Regions from separate parts of the Virgibacillus tibetensis genome, predicted to be linked through region 2. Evidence: a T-box and tRNA genes for the amino acid it is inferred to sense, from the RefSeq annotation. Region 2 holds a T-box; the other holds one or more tRNA genes.

Region 1 (9,739 bases), on a different contig from region 2:
GCAATTAGCCTATGGCGATGTTGGGGTAACATTAGGCGCCCCAGGTCCTTCACTTTCTGGTCAAGTTATGTTTGATTTAGCTAGCGAAAGGCAGCAGGAGAGATATTATAATCAAATAATTAATGAACACACTTGGACATTTTTTGCCTTAAGTGAACCGCAAAAAGGTTCAGATGGAGCAAACATTGAGACCAAAATAAGTCAACGAGAAGATGTATACTACTTGAATGGAGAAAAAAAATACATTGGAAATGGTGGTAGAGCACAAATAGGAATTGTATTCGTTAAAGTTTCAGAAGGCCCTCTTGGAATCGGATGTCTATTAATAGACCCTAGAAATAAAGGATTCTTTTCAAAAAAAATAGATACGCTTGGAGTAAGAGGTGCAGGGTTAGCTCATTTGTATTTTGATGATTTCGTTATTAATTATCAAGAGGACATTTTAGGAATGCATCTCAGTCCAACAAGACGAGGGCTTTGGGGGGCTATAGGGACATTTAATAAAATGAGACCAAGTGTGGCTGCATTGGCGTTAGGTGTTGCTCAAGCAACGATGGATTATATAAAGAAAAATAAAAGGAATTATACAACACACGAAAAATATATGATTTCAAAATATGAAGAAGAGATCGTTACAGTAAGAAGGCTTATTCGAAATTCTGCACTCCAATTAGATCAAGATGCAACTTTAGGTTATATATCATCCATGGCAAAAGTTAAGGCTGTAAAACTTGTAAATGCAATTTCGGAGTTCGCAATCGATCTATTTCGTCCTTATGGATTAATTGAGCATCCTTTTTTAAATAAATGGTATCGGGATGCAAAAGCTTTTGAATTCATGGAAGGAACAAGTAATATCCAAAAAATGAATATCTATAATCAGTTAGTTAAGAGGGGTAAAACGTATGTATAGCCTTGTCGAGCCTAACTCATTATTTATTAGCAATATAAATGGCGTAATATACCAAACTTCCAATCAAAACAAAGGTGATTTGAATTATTATGTTATGCCGATTTATAAACTAATAAAGTATTATCAACCTGATATATCTAGCGAATATTTTAAAAAACATTTATTAAATGAAGATACTTCCAGTGTGGAACTATCAGTAGAGGCTTTAAAAGAGGTTAAAAAGGAAGAATATGATTTGTTGGTTTATTGCCAAAATCAGGCAGATAATAGGCCGCTCAATTCTCCTTTAGCTTCCATTATTTTCAACTCTTGTGTAAACGCGGAGAATTATATCGGGTTATCCCATCTTGAAAATATTGCTAGTGTGGAAGGTATTAAATTAATGAACTACATTTTAAAAAAGAAGGGATTATTATTAATGACCGAAAAAATGAGTTATAACGCTACCCCTCGTCATTTTGAAATGAATCTAGGTAATTCATCGGTCTGTTTGGAAGTAAGTAAAGAATCTGGACATAAAATTGATTTTATATCAACAAAAGTAACAGAGTCAGATGGTTATATTCATAAGGATCTTTTTCTAGAAGAATTTAAGGGGTACTATACCCAGTTATCAAAACTATTTAATGAGTCTGATACTGTTACAGTAATTCAAAATCGTCTTACATTGAAGGAATTAGAATTTATTCCTAACTTATATAAAAGAACGGAAAATGCATCTGTAGATTACCAATCAGGAGATGTATGGGTCACCGTCAAAGAAATATTAAAATCAAATAATGTATTAAAGAAACAACAGATACTTGTAATGACAACGAATTTCAGGCATAAGATTTCTTGTTGTGCTATTCACATTAACTAGTGGGAGTTGAATGAATGCAAAAATCAATGAATTTTTTAGCAGGGAAGATACCTCATCTAATTATTAAAGTGACTTTACCAATGATTTTAGCATCCCTTGTTACACAGATTGTACAATTAACGAATATTGCATTTATGGGCAATGTTGGTGATGATGAGGCGTATCTACGTTCATTATATATCCCTTTTGCATTTCTTATCATTGCTCTCACGGAAGGGATCCAGATAAGTAATCAAGTTTCAATTGCCAGACTAAAAGGTGAAGGAAAAGACGAAGATATCCGCTTAAATATAAACAGTTTTATAATTCTTGGGATTGGAATATCACTTATAGTTTTATTGCTGGTAGTTCTTTTTGCCCCAATGATCATATCTTATTTTCAAATCCCTAATCATTTAGAAAAACGTTTTATGCATTTTATTTATCTAATGTTTTTATCAAGTATTTTCAGTGTGTTTTTTATGGTCTTAACTTCTAGTTTAAGAGGAATAGGAAAAGTTAACCTATCAACGTTATTAGTTATTTTTTACGCTCTAGTAAATGTTGGGGCGGTTTATTATTGCTCTTTCGTAGTTAAACTTGGGCTATTGTCTATTTTTTATGGAAATATGTTAAGCACATTGATTTTAATTGTTGTTACATTAATGTTCTTAATACGAAATAAATTACTTGTATTTAACAGGAAGTATTTTAAATTCTATCGAAAATCAATTCATTATTTAAAAGAGGTTGGTATACCAATTTCATTGTCTTATATAGTGATTTTTGTAAGTAGTTTCTTCTTTAATTTAATAATAAAACCCTTTGGCCCGGAGGCCATCGCAGGATTTGGAGTAGCCTATTATATCCAAACTTTTTCACTAGTTCCTTCTATAGCAATTGGCACAGCACTTGGTATCATTATGAACCACAATATTGGTGCAGGTAAACAGTATTATCCAAGGGTATACAATACCTTTAAAACTGGTTCAATCTATACATTTCTCTTCTACCTGGTAATATCAACAATTTTAGTTTTTTTTAGGGAAGAAATTGTATCCTTAATGATAAAAAATGAATCATCTATTAGGGAGGCGGTATTGTATTTATTCATAGTGGCACCTTCCCATTTATTTATGGGACTTTCTTTAATGACTATTACCATTTTAGAACAAATAAATAAAGGAGTCATAGCTGTATTATTTAACGCTCTATATTTTATTACGATTATTGGTGTTGGTTGGTTCTTAACATTACATTATGGAGAATCAAATTATTTATACTGGACGATGACATTAACAAATGGGCTTGGAATCATTTTTGTTGTAGCCATGGGCTATATCATAAGAAAAGAATTTATATCCGAGGTAAAGATAAAAAGAGCTGCCAACCTTTCCTAATATAAATGAAGGAGGAAGAGTGAATGAATTATATTGATAGGAAAATTAAAGATAGTAGATTAACTTTGGATGAGTTTATTGAAAAGGATCTTAATGCTATATGTGATTTATTTAATGAGAAAGATTTTTACTTTAAAACTTTTATCCCCAATTATTTAAGCGAGAAAGAAATTTTTAACTTAGTAAAAGATGCAATGGTTATTAAAATGGATGATGAGATTATTGGGGTGACGGAGTTCTGTGAAAATATGAAAGCAGCAAGACATTATTCCTTTTTTGTTAGGATTAGTAACAAGATATCATTGGAAAACAAAATAAATATTATTAAAAAAGCAATTTCGTCCTACTCAAAAATGATACAAATTATTAAAATTGCCACATTTTATGCAGAATTTGATTGGGAATATGAACGTGTTTTTGAGGATCTAGACTTCAAGAAAGAGGGATCACTGGAAAAAATAATTGAACTCAATGGTAGTTCTTATAGCCAAGTATATATATATAAATTATTGGGAGAAGTTTCAAAGGAAAATAGAAGAATAGGTAAAAGCTTAAATCGATTTAGCCAGGAAAAGGTGAATTAATATGCTCACGGGATATAGAAGTAAATATAAGTCATTATTGGAATGGAATTGGGTTCCTGAGGAATTATTGTTTGTTCAAAGGACGGACTCCAAATTGTATATTCCTAACATACTTCACGAAATTAAACCAGACGATAGGATATTAGTAGTTCCTAATCAAGCATTTGTTTTGTTTAAAGATACCGATTTTATTCATAGTCATTCCAAAATGCAACTATCGATTATTGACGAGCAGATGAATATAGTAGATTTACTTAAAGAATCATTAGATTTTGCATTTAATAAACTAAACTTAAATCGTATTTATGGATATTTAATAGAAGATAAGCACGAGGAACAGGAGATACTACAATCGATAGGGTTTCTAAATGAAGGTTCCATTCCTACCCATTTATATTGGAATCATACCTTTCACAATAGAATGATATTAGGATTAACTAAACGAGATTGGAGTAATAATAATGAATGATTTTCGAAGAGTGGATATAAATACGGAAACTGATTTCTTATTAAAAATGTCTGCATTACAAACTACATACCTATCCGTAAATCCGTATTTAGATAATCGAGAGTTAATTTTAAAAAAGTTAAATAGAAATGAAATAGATATATTTTCATTTACTTCAAACAGAAGCTTAGAAGGGGTATTTTTAATTAAAAAGATCCCTTATAACAATGAAACTGCATATATTGATTATTTGGCTTTTTCCAGTGACGGAGATCAGGAGGTCGTCTACTTATTAGATTTCCTAAATACCATCTATGATATCTTCAATATTAGTAAATTTATTAAATGTGAAGAGATAAATGATCTGAGAGTAACTAGTTTTAGAAAAGTAGGCTTTAATGAGGCTGCAAAACTGAGGGAGCATCAGTTCTATAATGGAAATTACTTTACTCAAAAGTTATATTTTTTAGATGTGGAGGATGCATTATTTGAATAAAAATATTATGATTACTCATTTAGAAGAAGAGGATATTGATGGGAGAATATCCCTTTTATATGAATTTCATGTACAACAGAACTTAAATCATTTGTCAATGACGGTTGACAAAAGTAAATTAAAGGATTTTTATTCCGATGCTGTGATAGAACAACAAGATAATAAGAGGTACTATGTAATCAAAACGAAGAGCCAAAAAATTATAGGATATTGTTGGATTTCTGATATTGATTGGATTAATCAATCATGTGAATTGTCCATTAGTATTTTGCCTAAATATAGAATTGGATTTGGATTTTTAGCTATGGTGGAAATGTATAACTATCTGTATAATCAACTTAATATGAAATCTGTAATAAACCAAATCCTAGAGGGAAATAATTTACTTTTAAAAAGTGCCCCCAAAAATGCACTAAAAAGAAGGATGGACTCATTCACTTTTGGAGAATATAGGGCATCATATTTATGGAACCAAACTAAAGAGCAATATTTGGAATTAAAGAGAACAAAAAAAGAAAAACTGATAAACTTAAAATCCAAGTTTCAATCAGTATAGTGGTGATGTATTGTGAAGATCGGCATAGATATAGCTAATCAAAGTGAATTGATCAATATCATTAATTCCGAAAAATATAGAGACTTCCTATTTACAAAGAATGAAATTCAGTATACGGATGGTTTCTCATTTAATAGGAAGTTAGAATTTCTAACGGGGCGTTTCTGTACGAAAGAAGCTGTTGTAAAGGCGTTAGGTATTGGGTTTTTAACGAGAAAAAAAGTTACCTGGAAGGATATTGAGATATTAAAAATTAATAACGCTCCGACTGTAGTTCTGCATAATAATGTAAAGTACTTTTTTACGGAAAAAGGTTATCGAAATATCGAAGTTAGTATTACACATAAAAAAGAAACGGTAATATCGGTAGTTTTGATTCATTAGGATATCTGGCACCACTAGGATTTTATCGAATTTAGAGCAGACTCTAGGGAGTGTTTCATGTAATATCCATCCTTAAAAAAATATTAAATTCCTACTCTAATCACGTCTATGCGCCCTATGGGTCATATTCCTTTTTGTGGTTTGCTTATTGGATAGTTTATTACATAAGTTCCCTCGTTTATGAGCGAGTCTTCCACCATCGACATAGTATAAACGCCTATATATATTGACGTGTAAGCGTTTATCGTGATGGAGCATAGCGGGCTCGAACCGCTGACCTCTTGGCTGCCAGCCAAGCGCTCTCCCAGCTGAGCTAATGCCCCGTGCACACAAGATAGATTATATACTGTGTACACTTTAATTTCAAGTAAACTAGAATATAAAATGAGTTAATTGAAATGGAACAGGTTATTAGACTAGTACTCATGACGCAAGCTGGATTTTATTATAGGTCCTTCTAACTGTTTTTCTGAAAGGGCTCTTTTATTAGTCTGAATTTACTAGAAATTTACAAAAACTTAATTGTTTCAGCCCTCGTAATGTGCCATGCTAGTAGTGTGTCATATTCCTAGTTTGTATAAAAAGTGAATACGATACAAATCTAGTAAAACGGAGGGTATTAATGAAAAATACGACTGTGAGGAAGGCTGTCAACTTACTTTTTATTTTCACCTTGGTTTTTACGAACTATTCTACGGTTTTTGCAACAACAGCAGCAGCGGAAAGTAATGAAATAGTAGCTGAAGATTTATTTATTTCAGAGTACATCGAGGGAAGCTCATTTAATAAAGCAATCGAGATTTACAATGGAACAGGAAGTACAGTAGACCTATCTGACTATCAAGTAGAGTTATACTTTAATGGAGCAACTGACCCTGGTCAATCGCTTGTTTTATCAGGTACATTGGAACATGGTGATGTCTATGTCATCTCACATAATAGCGCAGATCCTGAGATTTTAGAAAAAGCTGATTTAACAAATTCTGCGGTTATTAACTTTAATGGTAATGATGCATTTGTTTTAAAAAATAGTGATGAAGAAAGAATTGATGTATTAGGTGTAATTGGGGACGATAGTGACTATGCGAAGGATGTAACGTTGGTAAGGCATTCCTCCGTAACAGGACCTAGTTCAGCATATGAAGAGACGCAGTGGACTGAGTATGCAACTAATACGTTCGCATACCTTGGCACTCATACAATGGATGGAGTTGATCCGATAGATCCTCCTGAAGAACCGGGAGAACCTGGGGAAGAGTACACCATTGGGGAAGCAAGGAATTTAAGTGATGGTACGGAAGTTACAGTAGAAGGAATTGTTACAGTTGACCATGCTGCAATTAGTAATGGTGCCCAGTTCACGACATACATACAAGACGCTACAGGCGGCATTAATCTTTTTGCGTATGAACAAGGCCACTTACCAGATCTTGAAAAAGGCGATGAGGTAAAAGTTTCAGGTGTGTTAGATTCATATAATGGATTAAAGGAAATTATTCCTGCTGCAATTGAGGTTACTCAAACAGGTCAAGCGTTACCTGAAGTGCAGTCCATTACATTAGAAGACCTTCAAGACCCTGAAATAGCAGAATCATATGAAGGGGAGCTTGTTCGGGTCAACGCTTTTATTAATAATATTCCAGATAGTCCTGCAGGCGGTGGTTATAATGTATCGTTAGTAGATGCTGATTATAATGGTACGACACTTCGTGTGATGGAGAATGCACTTGACCTGACTTTGGTTGAATCTGATATGTGGTACAACATCACAGCCATAGTGAGTCAATATAATGATTATCAACTGATACCAACAGAACAGGCTGACATCCAGGTTGCAGATGAACAACCAGAACCACCATCATCTGCTGGCGTCTATGAATCTACTGTAGAAAGGATAACAGATGGAGATACCATTCACATCCAGACACCAGTGCTTGGTGGAACGAATGTGCGTTTCCTGAATATGGATACAGCTGAGACATATACAGCACATAATAAAGATCCAGAAAGAGAAGAAATAAATCAGAATCAAAAATATTATGGAGACTTAGCCACAGAATATATAAGCCAACTCCTTGAGCCTGGTGATGAAATACTGGTGAAAGTTGGAGAAGAAGCCACGGATGATTATGGTAGATTACTAGCTGAAATAATTCGAAAAGAAGATGGGTTAAACATAAACCTGGAAATGGTGCGCCAAGGTTACGCATCGACTTATTTTATCGCACCTTTTGACGAAGAAGTCTATCCAGAATATCAGGATGCGGTTAAGGAAGCGAAGGATCAGGAATTAAATATATGGAATTCACAAAATCCATTAATGGAATTGCCATTTGTATTCCGTGCAAATGATGACCGAAAAGGTTTTTCAAGATATGTTGGAAATTCCAATACGATGGAATATGTTACACCAGATAATTGGGCCGACGTACCGGTAGAAAAGAGAATATTCTTTTCAACTGCTGAAGAAGCTGAATCCTATGGGTACCAGCCGGTTGACGGTGAAGGAAATCCAGATGATAACTTACTTGAAATTCAGTTATTAAGTATGAATGATCTTCATGGAAAAATTGATCAGGAATACAGTCTTGACCCTGATAATGACGGTGTTAATGATATGTATGGTCGTATGGATTATACTACTGCAGCCTTAAAAGAGCGAAAACAGGAGAATCCGAATACGCTGCTCGTCCATTCTGGTGATATGATTGGGGGAAGTTCTCCTGTATCAGGTTTGCTGCAGGATGAACCAACTGTAGAAATTATGAATGAAATTGGTTTTGATGTAGGTACGGTTGGAAATCATGAATTTGATGAAGGGCTTGACGAGTTATTACGCATGATAGATGGGGGAGACCACCCGGAAGGCTTAGGGACAGATGGATATGAGGGTATGGACTTCCCGGTACTTTGTGCAAATTGTGTCTATGAAAACACAGATGAAACATTCCTGCCGCCATATCATATAGAAGAAGTAGATGGTGTGGAAATTGGTTTTATTGGAGTTAATACCCAAGAAACAGTGAATATGGTAATGCCATCTTCTCTTGAGGGGATTGCGTTTACGGATGAAGCAGAAGCAGTGAATGAATCTGTAAATGAACTCACTTCTCAGGGGATTGAAGCGATTATCGTGTTAGCACATATACCTGCCGATCAGTCTGGTGATGGAGCGACAGGTGGAGCGGCTGACCTTGCAAGAGAAACAGATGACGCTGTAGATGTTATTATTGCTGCTCACAATCATCAAGTTGTTGATGGTGTTGTGGACAATAAATTAATCGTTCAATCCTCGGAATACGGTAAGGCCTTTGCGGATATTGATTTAGTCATTGACCGTACGACTGGTGACATTGTACAGAAGGAAGCCGAAGTTGTTTTTGTAAAACAGAGCAACTACAGCCCAGATGAAAATGTTTCTGCTATTTTGGATAATTACGCCAATCGTATTGCACCTATCATCAATGAGGTGATTGGATATAATGCATACGATCTTACAGGAAGTTACACAGGTGATGGTGATCACGGTTTAGGAAATCTAATTGCAGATGGTATGAACTGGAAAATGGGCAGTGATTTTGCCATGATGAACGGTGGTGGGATTAGAGACCATTTACTTGCAGGAGAAGTTACCTGGGGTGACTTGTACAATATCCAGCCATTTGGTAACACAATAATGACAGTGGAAGTTACTGGCGCAGACCTCTATTCAATTATCAACGAACAAATATCACCAATGTATGGTCCAGACTATAGTGTCAGCGGATTACATTATACATGGAATTCCGAGTTGAGTGAGGTTGTTGATATTACATTACCTGATGGAACACCAATTGATATGCACAAAGTGTATACATTGACCGTAAACAATTATATGGGAACATCAGAAGGCCCAATTAAAGACTTAGGTAAAAACCCGATAATGGGACCGGCAGATATTGATGCGACGGTTGATTTCGTCGAAAGTCTGAATAGTTCTGAAGACAACCCATTAGAGTATGGACCTGAAGGTAGAATAACAGAAACGGACGAAGAACCTGGTGGACCAGGGGAAGAAGAACCAGTAGTGGAAATTGAACCTAAGGGGAATAATGGAAGAGCTACTGTCCATACGAAA
Region 2 (9,739 bases):
TAGAAGAAGCTGCTGAGCGGGTGGCGAAAATTGTTAAACGATTAAATTCGTAAAGGATAGTGAATGTAATGAAGGATAATAAAGATACACGAGTAGTAGTTGGAATGAGTGGAGGTGTCGATTCTTCAGTAACAGCATTGCTGCTAAAAGAGCAAGGCTATGATGTAGTCGGTATTTTTATGAAGAATTGGGATGACACAGATGAATTTGGTGTATGCACAGCCACGGAAGATTTTGATGATGTTGTTCGGGTCTGTAATCAATTGGATATTCCTTACTATGCTGTTAACTTCGAAAAACAGTACTGGGATAAAGTGTTTACCTATTTCTTAGATGAATACAAAGCAGGAAGGACTCCAAACCCTGATGTTATGTGCAATAAAGAAATTAAGTTTAAAGCATTTTTGGATCATGCATTGTCATTAGGGGCTGACTATTTAGCAACAGGGCATTACGCACAGGTTAGAAAAACGGATGGTCGGATTGAAATGCTACGTGGTGTCGATGACAACAAAGATCAAACGTATTTTCTAAACCAATTAACAGAAGATGTGTTAGCAAAAGTAATGTTTCCTTTAGGTCACTTACCAAAATCGGAGGTAAGAGAAATTGCCAAAGACCGGGGACTTGTAACAGCTGAAAAGAAGGATAGTACTGGAATATGTTTTATTGGAGAAAGAAATTTCAAAGAATTTTTAAGTGAATATTTACCAGCACAGCCTGGAGAAATGAGAACTCTGTCCAATGAAGTGATAGGACGTCATGATGGCTTAATGTATTATACCATTGGTCAGCGTCAAGGCCTTGGTATTGGTGGCTCTGGTGATCCATGGTTTGTTATAGGAAAGAATTTAAAAGAAAATGTATTATACGTAGAGCAAGGATTTAAAAATGAACATTTATATTCTGATGGCTTACTCGCCACAGATGTAAATTGGATAAATCCGGATTTGATCAACGATAAATTTACTTGTACAGCGAAATTTCGTTATCGTCAAAAAGACAGTGCAGTCACTGTGACTTTACTTGAAGATAGAAAAGTAAATGTTGAATTCGCGGAGAGAACACGTGCAATAACACCTGGACAGGCTGTCGTGTTTTACGACGGTGAAGTGTGCCTTGGTGGCGGAACAATTGATGAAATTATGAAAGACAGCCAGTCACTGGATTATGTAGGTTAAACCGGACGAAGTTTCACTTTATAAGGAGTTCTTTAAATGGATAAAAATAAACAAGCAATTAAATTCATGAAAGAAAATAAATACGAAGAAGCTGCTAATCTGTTTTCTGACATTATTGATGAACAACCAGATGACCCAGTTGGCTATATAAACTTTGGTAATTTATTAGTACATGTAAATGACTTGGAAAGGGCGCAACGATTTTTTGAAAAAGCAATTGAACTAGATGAACATGCTGCAACTGCATACTATGGTTTAGGGAACCTTTATCTGGAGCAATCAATTTATCCAAAAGCGCAGGAAAATTTTCAAAAAGCAATTGATCTTGGATTAGAGGAGGCAGATGTATACTATTTGTTGGGCATGACATTTCAACAACAGGAACATTATAAATTGGCATTGCCATACCTGCTCCGTGCTACCGAGCTTGATGCCAATGATGAAGAAATGTTATTCCAGTATGGACTCTCACTGGCGCAGAGCAACCACCTTAAAGATGCAGAAACCGCCATGATCAAAGTTTTAAAGATGAACCCTGATCATAGTGACGCTCACTATAATCTTGGTGTAATAAATTTATTTAACGATAATATACAAACGGCCATGCAACATTTTGATGAGGCACTTCGTGTACAACCTGATCACGTACTAGCGGCGAATGGCAAGAAAAATGTTGAAAATATAGTAAACAATAACGAAAAGTAAGAAGATAGTGGGGTTGTTTTTGATGGGACTTGATGGACAATCTAATGAAAAAGGATATATAAAGGGCGAAGTTCTTTATACTATTTTTCATAATGAAACAGAACACTTTTCAATTGCAAAAATTAAAGTTCAGGAAACAAATGAAGATTTTAATGAAAAAGAGGTTGTCGCAAAAGGCTACTTTACTAATCTTCAGGAACAAACAACCTACTATTTTTTTGGTGATTTTGAAAAACATTCGAGATTTGGACTGCAGTATAAAGTAAACGCATATCAAACGTTTATCCCCAGTACAAAAGATGGGTTAATCTCCTATCTTTCAAGTGATCTTTTTTTTGGCGTGGGTGAAAAGACAGCAACTCGTATTGTTGAGCATTTAGGAGAAAGCGCAATCTCAAAAATTCTAAATAATCCAGATATCTTATCAACTATCCCAGGTATAAAGAAGGCAACTTCAGAGCTTTTGACAAAAAGTTTACAGGAAAACCAAGGCTTTGAACATGTAGTCGTTTATCTGTCCAACTACGGCGTTGGATTAAAAATGGCACAAAAAATCTATGAAGCATATAAAGATGAGGCTATAGATACTTTGGAAGAAGATCCGTACCGATATGTATTTGATATTGAAGGATTCGGGTTTCAAACGGCGGATGAAATAGCGAGAAAAAACGGCCTCTCATTGACACATCCAAATCGGATCGGAGCTGGGTGTATTTATGTTCTCCAAAAAAGTGTTCAAGAGGGCCATGTGTATTTGCCACTAGAAATCTGCGTACGGCAAGTGCTGGATCTATTATCGAACCAGGAGTTATCAGATCAAGTCATCTCTACTAGACTAACGGAAATGAATACCGATAAATCAGTCATTATTCAACATGGAAATATATATTTGCCTTCTCTTTATTATGCTGAGGATGGCTTTATTTCTCACTTAAAGAGAATTATTGAGAAACCAATTGAAAAGGATATACCATTAGCTGAATTGATGAAAATAATTGGGGATATTGAAGAAACAGAAATATTAAGCTATGGGAAAGATCAATTCGAAGCTATCAACCAAGCACTGCATTCTAAGGTTGCGATTGTTACAGGTGGTCCGGGTACAGGTAAAACCACCGTAATTAAAGGAATTCTTAATGCATATGCAGCTATTCAAGAGCTATCTTTGGATCCGAAAGATTACGATAATGGAGATGAGTACCCTTTTGTACTTACAGCGCCTACAGGTAGAGCTTCTAAGCGACTGAAGGAATCTACTGGACTACCTGCTGTGACGATACACCGGTTGTTGGGATGGGACGGAAAGGATGGGTTTGAGAGAAATCAGAATGACCCTTTATCTGGGAAATTTCTAATTGTTGATGAATTTTCAATGGTTGATATATGGCTTGCTAATAACCTTTTTAAAGCTATCCCAGATGATATGCAAGTTCTTATTGTAGGTGACGAGGATCAACTTCCTTCTGTTGGTCCAGGACAAGTGCTTTCTGATTTATTAAGCAGTGAATTGATACCATTTGTCAGTCTTAATGAAGTATACCGCCAAAAAGAAGGATCTAAAATAATTCAACTCGCCCACGATATCAAAAATGACACTTGTACGATTGATAAACTTAAAAATGATGAAGATTTTAGTTTTATAAATTGCAATGAATACCATGTAATCGATGTAATTACAAAAATTATTTCAAAGGCAATCGCTAAAGGGATCGATATAAAGGATATACAGGTTCTTGCTCCAATGTATCGTTCCCAGGCTGGTATTACTTTGATAAACAAGCAGCTGCAGCAATTAGTTAATCCTAAAACTCCACAAAAAAGAGAAGTGAAAGCAAATGATATCACCTATCGAGTCGGTGATAAGGTAATCCAACTTGTTAATCAGCCGGAAGATGGTGTATACAACGGGGATATTGGCGAAGTCGTGGCGATTTTTAAAGAAGATGAAAATACGGATAATGTGGAACAGCTTGTACTTTTATTTGAAGAAAAAGAAATCGTATACGAACGTAAGGACTATATGAATATAATGCATGCCTACTGTGTGTCAATTCATAAATCACAGGGAAGTGAATTCCCGATTGTTATTTTACCTGTTGTTTCCGCGTATAATCGTATGCTTCGGAAGAATTTATTATATACAGCTATAACTAGAAGTAAAGAATCACTTATTATCTGCGGAGAAGTACATGCATTCTTACGAGGTATACAGACAATGGATACGAATAAGCGATACACCTCTTTAAGAGAGCATTTGTTGGAAAGAATCCCAATTATGCAGTCATCTGAGGCGGAATCTGATGAAAAAGAAATCTCACCATATGACTTTATGTAATACTTCATGTATATTTTTTAAAAATTCGGGTTAGCATAACATAATAATTTAGTTTATGTGAGGAGCTTTATTTGTGATGATGCGATGCCCGAATTGCAGTGGAAAAGATCTGGGAAAGATCGGTACAGACCAATATTATTGTTGGACCTGTTTTATTGAGATGTCAATAATAGAAAATGAAATGACTGTTCACCAGGTAGAGGCTGACGGGTCTTTAAGTTCACTGGATGATCTGTTTTCTGAAGATGAAAGAAAGATGCAGTGGTAAACCTTAGATGCAATTAATGTTAAATTCTTGTACTAAGGAGTGGACACCATGTTTCGATACAAAAAAAGTCTAGCGCTTCTTTACTGGCTTATTATTGGCATTTTTCTTTTCTTGTTTTTTTACTTGCTTGTCAAACTGTTTCCGATGTATGGTACAGTACTTTCATTTTCCTGGCGTCTGTTGTCCCCCTTTATTATCGCTTGCCTAATTGCTTATTTACTGTATCCTATCATAGATAAAATACATAGCTGTAACATCCCTAGAGGCTTGGCAATTTCACTCATCTATCTATTGTTTTTTGGCGGTGTTGCTTACTTAATTTATCGTGTATATCCCGCAATGATTCAGCAATTGGGTGATTTTAACGACCAATTGCCTGAATTTATAGCTACGTATCAAAATTTAATCTATCAAGCATATGAATATACCTCATTTTTACCTGAAACTATTCATGATAAAATGGACCAGCTAATTAATCGAATAGAAACAGCTGTAGATAATCTACTTACTAAGCTAGTATCCGGATTTACACGAATTTTTGATATGATCGTGCTTTTAACTGTAATACCTGTGCTTGTTTTTTATTTTTTAAAAGACTATGGTAAAATTAAATCCTTTTTTAAGAAATTCATCCCTGAGAGGTATCGTAGACAGACCAGTAAAATAGTACATGGAATTGATGAAAGTCTGGGAAATTATATACGTGGGTTATTTATTGTATCTCTTTTTGTCAGTATAACGTCCCTTGTTTTGTTTTATTTACTCGGCGTTAACTACGCGTTATTACTAGCCGTTATAATGGGTTTGACTAATCTGATTCCTTATTTTGGACCAATAATCGGTGCAGTCCCAGCGATTGCGATAGCTTTTACAATGTCTGGTAAGTTGGTTATATTTGTTGTAATAGGTATATTTGTAATACAACTAGTTGAAAGTAATTTATTAGCACCATACATTGTCGGAAAAAGTATCAATATTCATCCTGTTGCCATCATTTTTGCGTTATTATTGGGTGGGCAGCTATTTGGAATAATTGGAATGATTATTGCTGTTCCAGTAATGACAATCCTGAAAGTTATGACCACTCATATGTTAGCTTTTAAGTGATATAATTGACATTATGAGTAAAGTTTTCTATAATATCGCTTAACTAGTATAAATAAAACGTTGAAGGTTCTAAGTACATGATAATCGATTTAAAAGAGAGGGATTTTCACTGGCTGAGAGAAATCCTATGTAATGAATCATGGAAAGCTAAACTGGAGTACGGTTAACACCCGTCGGTTACATACCGTTAACATGATTAAGTGATGAACATTTTAGGTATATGTTCATAATTAGGGTGGTACCGCGAAAATCTCGTCCCTGCAATTATGCAGAGATGGGGTTTTTTTAATTAGTAAGACTATACAGATAAACGGAGGTATTCAAATGAAACAGTTAACATCAGCTGAAGTGAGACAAATGTTTTTAGACTTTTTTAAAGAAAAAGGCCACCAAGTTGAGCCAAGTGCTTCACTAGTACCAAAAGATGATCCTACTTTATTATGGATAAACAGTGGAGTAGCAACACTAAAAAAATATTTCGATGGCCGTTCTGTTCCGGATAACCCGCGTTTGGTAAATGCACAGAAATCAATCCGCACCAACGATATTGAAAACGTTGGATTTACAGCAAGGCACCATACCTTCTTTGAAATGCTAGGCAACTTTTCGATTGGTGATTATTTTAAGAAGGAATCCATGGAATGGGCATGGGAGTTTTTAACAAACGATAAGTGGATTGGGTTTAATCCTGAGTTGCTGTCAGTAACCGTTCATCCGGAAGATGATGAAGCCTACGATATCTGGATAAATGATATAAAGGTACCAAAGGAACGAGTTATTCGTTTGGAAGAAAATTTCTGGGACATTGGTGAAGGACCAAGTGGCCCCAACACAGAAATCTTTTATGATCGTGGTGAAAAATACGGAAATGATCCAAAAGATCCCGAATTGTATCCTGGTGGAGAGAACGATCGTTATTTAGAAATTTGGAATCTGGTTTTTTCTCAATTCAATCATAATCCAGATGATACGTATACACCACTTCCCAAGAAAAATATTGATACCGGCATGGGGCTTGAGCGTATGGTGTCTGTTATTCAGGATGTTCCTACAAATTTTGAAACCGATCTATTCATGCCCATCATCAAAAAAACGGAGGAGTTAGCAACAACTACCTATGGAAAGGCTATAGGAAGTGATACTGCTTTTAAAGTCATTGCAGACCATATCCGAACTGTCAGTTTCGCAATTGGTGATGGTGCTGTTCCATCAAATGAAGGCAGAGGGTATGTATTAAGGAGGTTGTTACGAAGAGCTGTTCGCTTTGCGAAGGAAATTGGTATTGAGAGACCGTTTATGTATGAATTAGTGTTAACAGTCGGAGATATTATGAAGGACTTCTATCCTGAAGTTCTTCAGAAAAGAGAGTTAATTGAGAACATAGTGAAGGTTGAAGAAGAACGCTTTCATGAAACATTGAATGATGGACTGGAAATATTAAATTCAATCATGGATAAAGAAAAGGGAAAAGGCAATTCTGTGTTTCCAGGGGTTGAGGTCTTCCGTTTATATGATACGTATGGATTTCCAAAGGAATTAACAGAAGAATTCGTTGAACAACAAGGCTTTAAGGTTGATGAAGCAGGGTTCAACGAAGAAATGCAAAAACAGCGAGAGCGAGCCAGGAATGCTCGACAAAAAGTAGATTCCATGCAAGTCCAGGATGGCATTATAAGTGAAATAAATGTTTCAAGTGACTTTATTGGGTACAGCGATTTAGAAACAGAAACAACGATTGCGACAATTATAAGTGGAAAAGAGGCCGTAACATCTGCGTGTGCGGATGAGGAAGTGTATCTATTCTTAGCCGAAACCCCGTTTTATGCTGAGAGCGGTGGTCAAGTTGCAGACACAGGTTGGATTTACACAGATAGTGCAACTGCTTATGTGAAAGATGTTCAGAAATCACCTAAAGGGCAACACATCCATCATGTTCAGATAAAAGATGGTGAACTACGAGCAGGCGATGTGGTTAAAGCAATCGTGGATTCACAATTTCGTTCGGATGTAATAAAAAACCATACAGCTACGCATTTGCTTCATCAGGCACTAAAGGATACGCTTGGAAGTCATGTTAACCAGGCAGGTTCACTCGTGACACCTGATAGACTCAGGTTTGACTTCTCTCATTTCAGTGCTGTCTCACAGGAGCAGCTGCAAGAAATTGAGCAAACAGTAAATAAAAGAATTTGGTCATCTCTTCCTTTGGAAATTGATAATAAAAAAATAGAAGAAGCAAAAGAAATGGGGGCAATGGCCCTATTTGGAGAGAAATATGGTGATATTGTCCGTGTTGTTCAAATAGGCGAGTACAGCGTCGAGTTATGTGGTGGCTGTCATGTAGGAAATACATCTGAAATCGGCTTATTCAAAATTATTTCTGAGGCAGGAATAGGTGCTGGTACAAGAAGAATTGAAGCAGTAACAAGTAAAAATGCTTATATATATACAAGTAATAAGTTAAATCTTTTACAAACGACAGCAAAGTTAGCAAAAACTAATGAAGAAAAACTTCCTGAAAGAATTGAAGATATGTATCAAGAAACAAAGACCTTACAAAAAGCAAATGAGTCATTAAGTGCTAAATTATCAAATCTTGAAGTATCCACCATTTTAGATCAGGTTAATACAGTACAGGGTGTTAAGGTAATAGCTCAAAAGGTTAACGTAAATGATATGAATCAGTTGAGAAATATGGTGGATGATATTAAACAGAAGGTAGGATCTGTTATGATCTTATTAGCAGCAGAAAATAATAAAAAGGTACAGTTAGCCGCAGGTGTATCAAAAGATTTAAATGAAAGAGGACTGCATGCAGGCAATCTAATAAAGGAGGCCGCCCAACGTTGCGGTGGTGGTGGCGGCGGTCGACCGGATATGGCACAAGCTGGTGGGAAGGATCCAGCGAAAATTACTGAAGCTCTACAATTTGCTGAGCAGTATGTAATAGACAATTTAAAATAGCATTCGCTAACACTCAAGGAAGTGAAAAAGATATAATAATTCATCTAAACATGTTAGAATATTAGATGATGGTAAAACTTGTACGTTCAGGAATATTAATCTTTTATGGTTTAAAGTATAATAAAAGCTTTCCGGTGTCTACTTATCAGACAAGGAATAGTTTATTCTAAGAACGAGGTGTCACTATGAGCTCTATTGATAAAACAATGAAATTTAATTTTTCAGAGGAACCATTTGACCAGGATATTAAAGAAATCCTATTCACTGTACATGAAGCGTTAAAGGAAAAAGGATATAATCCGATAAACCAGATTGTCGGTTATTTACTTTCTGGTGATCCTGCGTATATCCCAAGATATAAAGATGCTCGGAACTTAATCCGTAAAATCGAGCGTGATGAAGTTATTGAAGAGTTGGTAAAATTCTATTTAGAACAGCAAAAGGAAAAATAGATGAAAATACTAGGTCTAGACGTCGGATCCAAAACAATTGGTGTTGCAGTAAGTGATTCTTTTGGATGGACTGCACAAGGTTTAACCACAATTAAATGGAATGAAGAAGACTTCCAATCTGCTGACAAGGAATTAAAAGCAATTATATCCGAACATGAAATAGGGAAAGCTATTGTTGGCCTCCCTAAAAACATGAACGGAACAATTGGAGAGCGTGGAGAGGCATCACAGGATTATGCAAGGTATATAGAGGAAACCCATGGTATACCAACTGTTCTATGGGATGAACGCCTAACTACAGTAGCAGCTGAAAGAGTTTTACTGGAGGCAGATGTCAGTAGAAAAAAGAGAAAAAAAGTTATTGATAAAATGGCAGCTGCGATGATATTACAGGGATATTTAAATCAAAAGTAAAGGAGTGACTATTTATGGCACTTGAAGAAAAAGAAAGAATTGTAATTCCAGATGAAGATGGAGAAGAACATCTATTTGAGGTTTTATTTACTTTTGATGTAGATGAAACAAATCACTCTTACATTGCTGTTGTACCAGTTGAACAAACAGAAGATGAAGAGGTTGAGGTTTATGCTTTCCGGTACGAAGAAAAAAACAATGACGATAATGATCTTTCCCTTTTCCCAATTGAATCAGATGAAGAATGGGAAATGGTAGAGGAAATGCTTAATACACTGGCAGAAGAAGAGAATGAAGAATAAAAGATGTGAGC

What was found. The T-box of region 2 lies ahead of alaS (alanine--tRNA ligase). A T-box ahead of a tRNA ligase gene usually reads a tRNA of that ligase, here a tRNA-Ala.
Region 1: it has a tRNA-Ala gene. The T-box ahead of alaS (alanine--tRNA ligase) is inferred to sense a tRNA for this amino acid. The anticodon was not compared.

The regions. Positions count from the first base shown of each region.
Region 1 covers NZ_JARZFX010000014.1:15,558-25,296, reverse strand. Annotated here, with positions in the region: gene QGM71_RS18085 (acyl-CoA dehydrogenase family protein) at 1-913, shown strand, start outside; gene QGM71_RS18080 (hypothetical protein) at 906-1,775, shown strand; gene QGM71_RS18075 (MATE family efflux transporter) at 1,790-3,154, shown strand; gene QGM71_RS18070 (hypothetical protein) at 3,178-3,738, shown strand; gene QGM71_RS18065 (GNAT family protein) at 3,740-4,207, shown strand; gene QGM71_RS18060 (hypothetical protein) at 4,200-4,682, shown strand; gene QGM71_RS18055 (GNAT family N-acetyltransferase) at 4,675-5,238, shown strand; gene QGM71_RS18050 (holo-ACP synthase) at 5,251-5,622, shown strand; tRNA gene QGM71_RS18045 (tRNA-Ala) at 5,873-5,945, opposite strand; gene QGM71_RS18040 (5'-nucleotidase C-terminal domain-containing protein) at 6,245-9,739, shown strand, end outside.
Region 2 covers NZ_JARZFX010000001.1:260,562-270,300, forward strand. Annotated here, with positions in the region: gene QGM71_RS01450 (cysteine desulfurase family protein) at 1-53, shown strand, start outside; gene mnmA (tRNA 2-thiouridine(34) synthase MnmA) at 69-1,181, shown strand; gene QGM71_RS01460 (tetratricopeptide repeat protein) at 1,218-1,886, shown strand; gene recD2 (SF1B family DNA helicase RecD2) at 1,909-4,221, shown strand; gene QGM71_RS01470 (hypothetical protein) at 4,298-4,489, shown strand; gene QGM71_RS01475 (AI-2E family transporter) at 4,538-5,596, shown strand; T-box leader at 5,648-5,859, shown strand; gene alaS (alanine--tRNA ligase) at 5,921-8,560, shown strand; gene QGM71_RS01485 (IreB family regulatory phosphoprotein) at 8,746-9,012, shown strand; gene ruvX (Holliday junction resolvase RuvX) at 9,013-9,426, shown strand; gene QGM71_RS01495 (DUF1292 domain-containing protein) at 9,441-9,728, shown strand.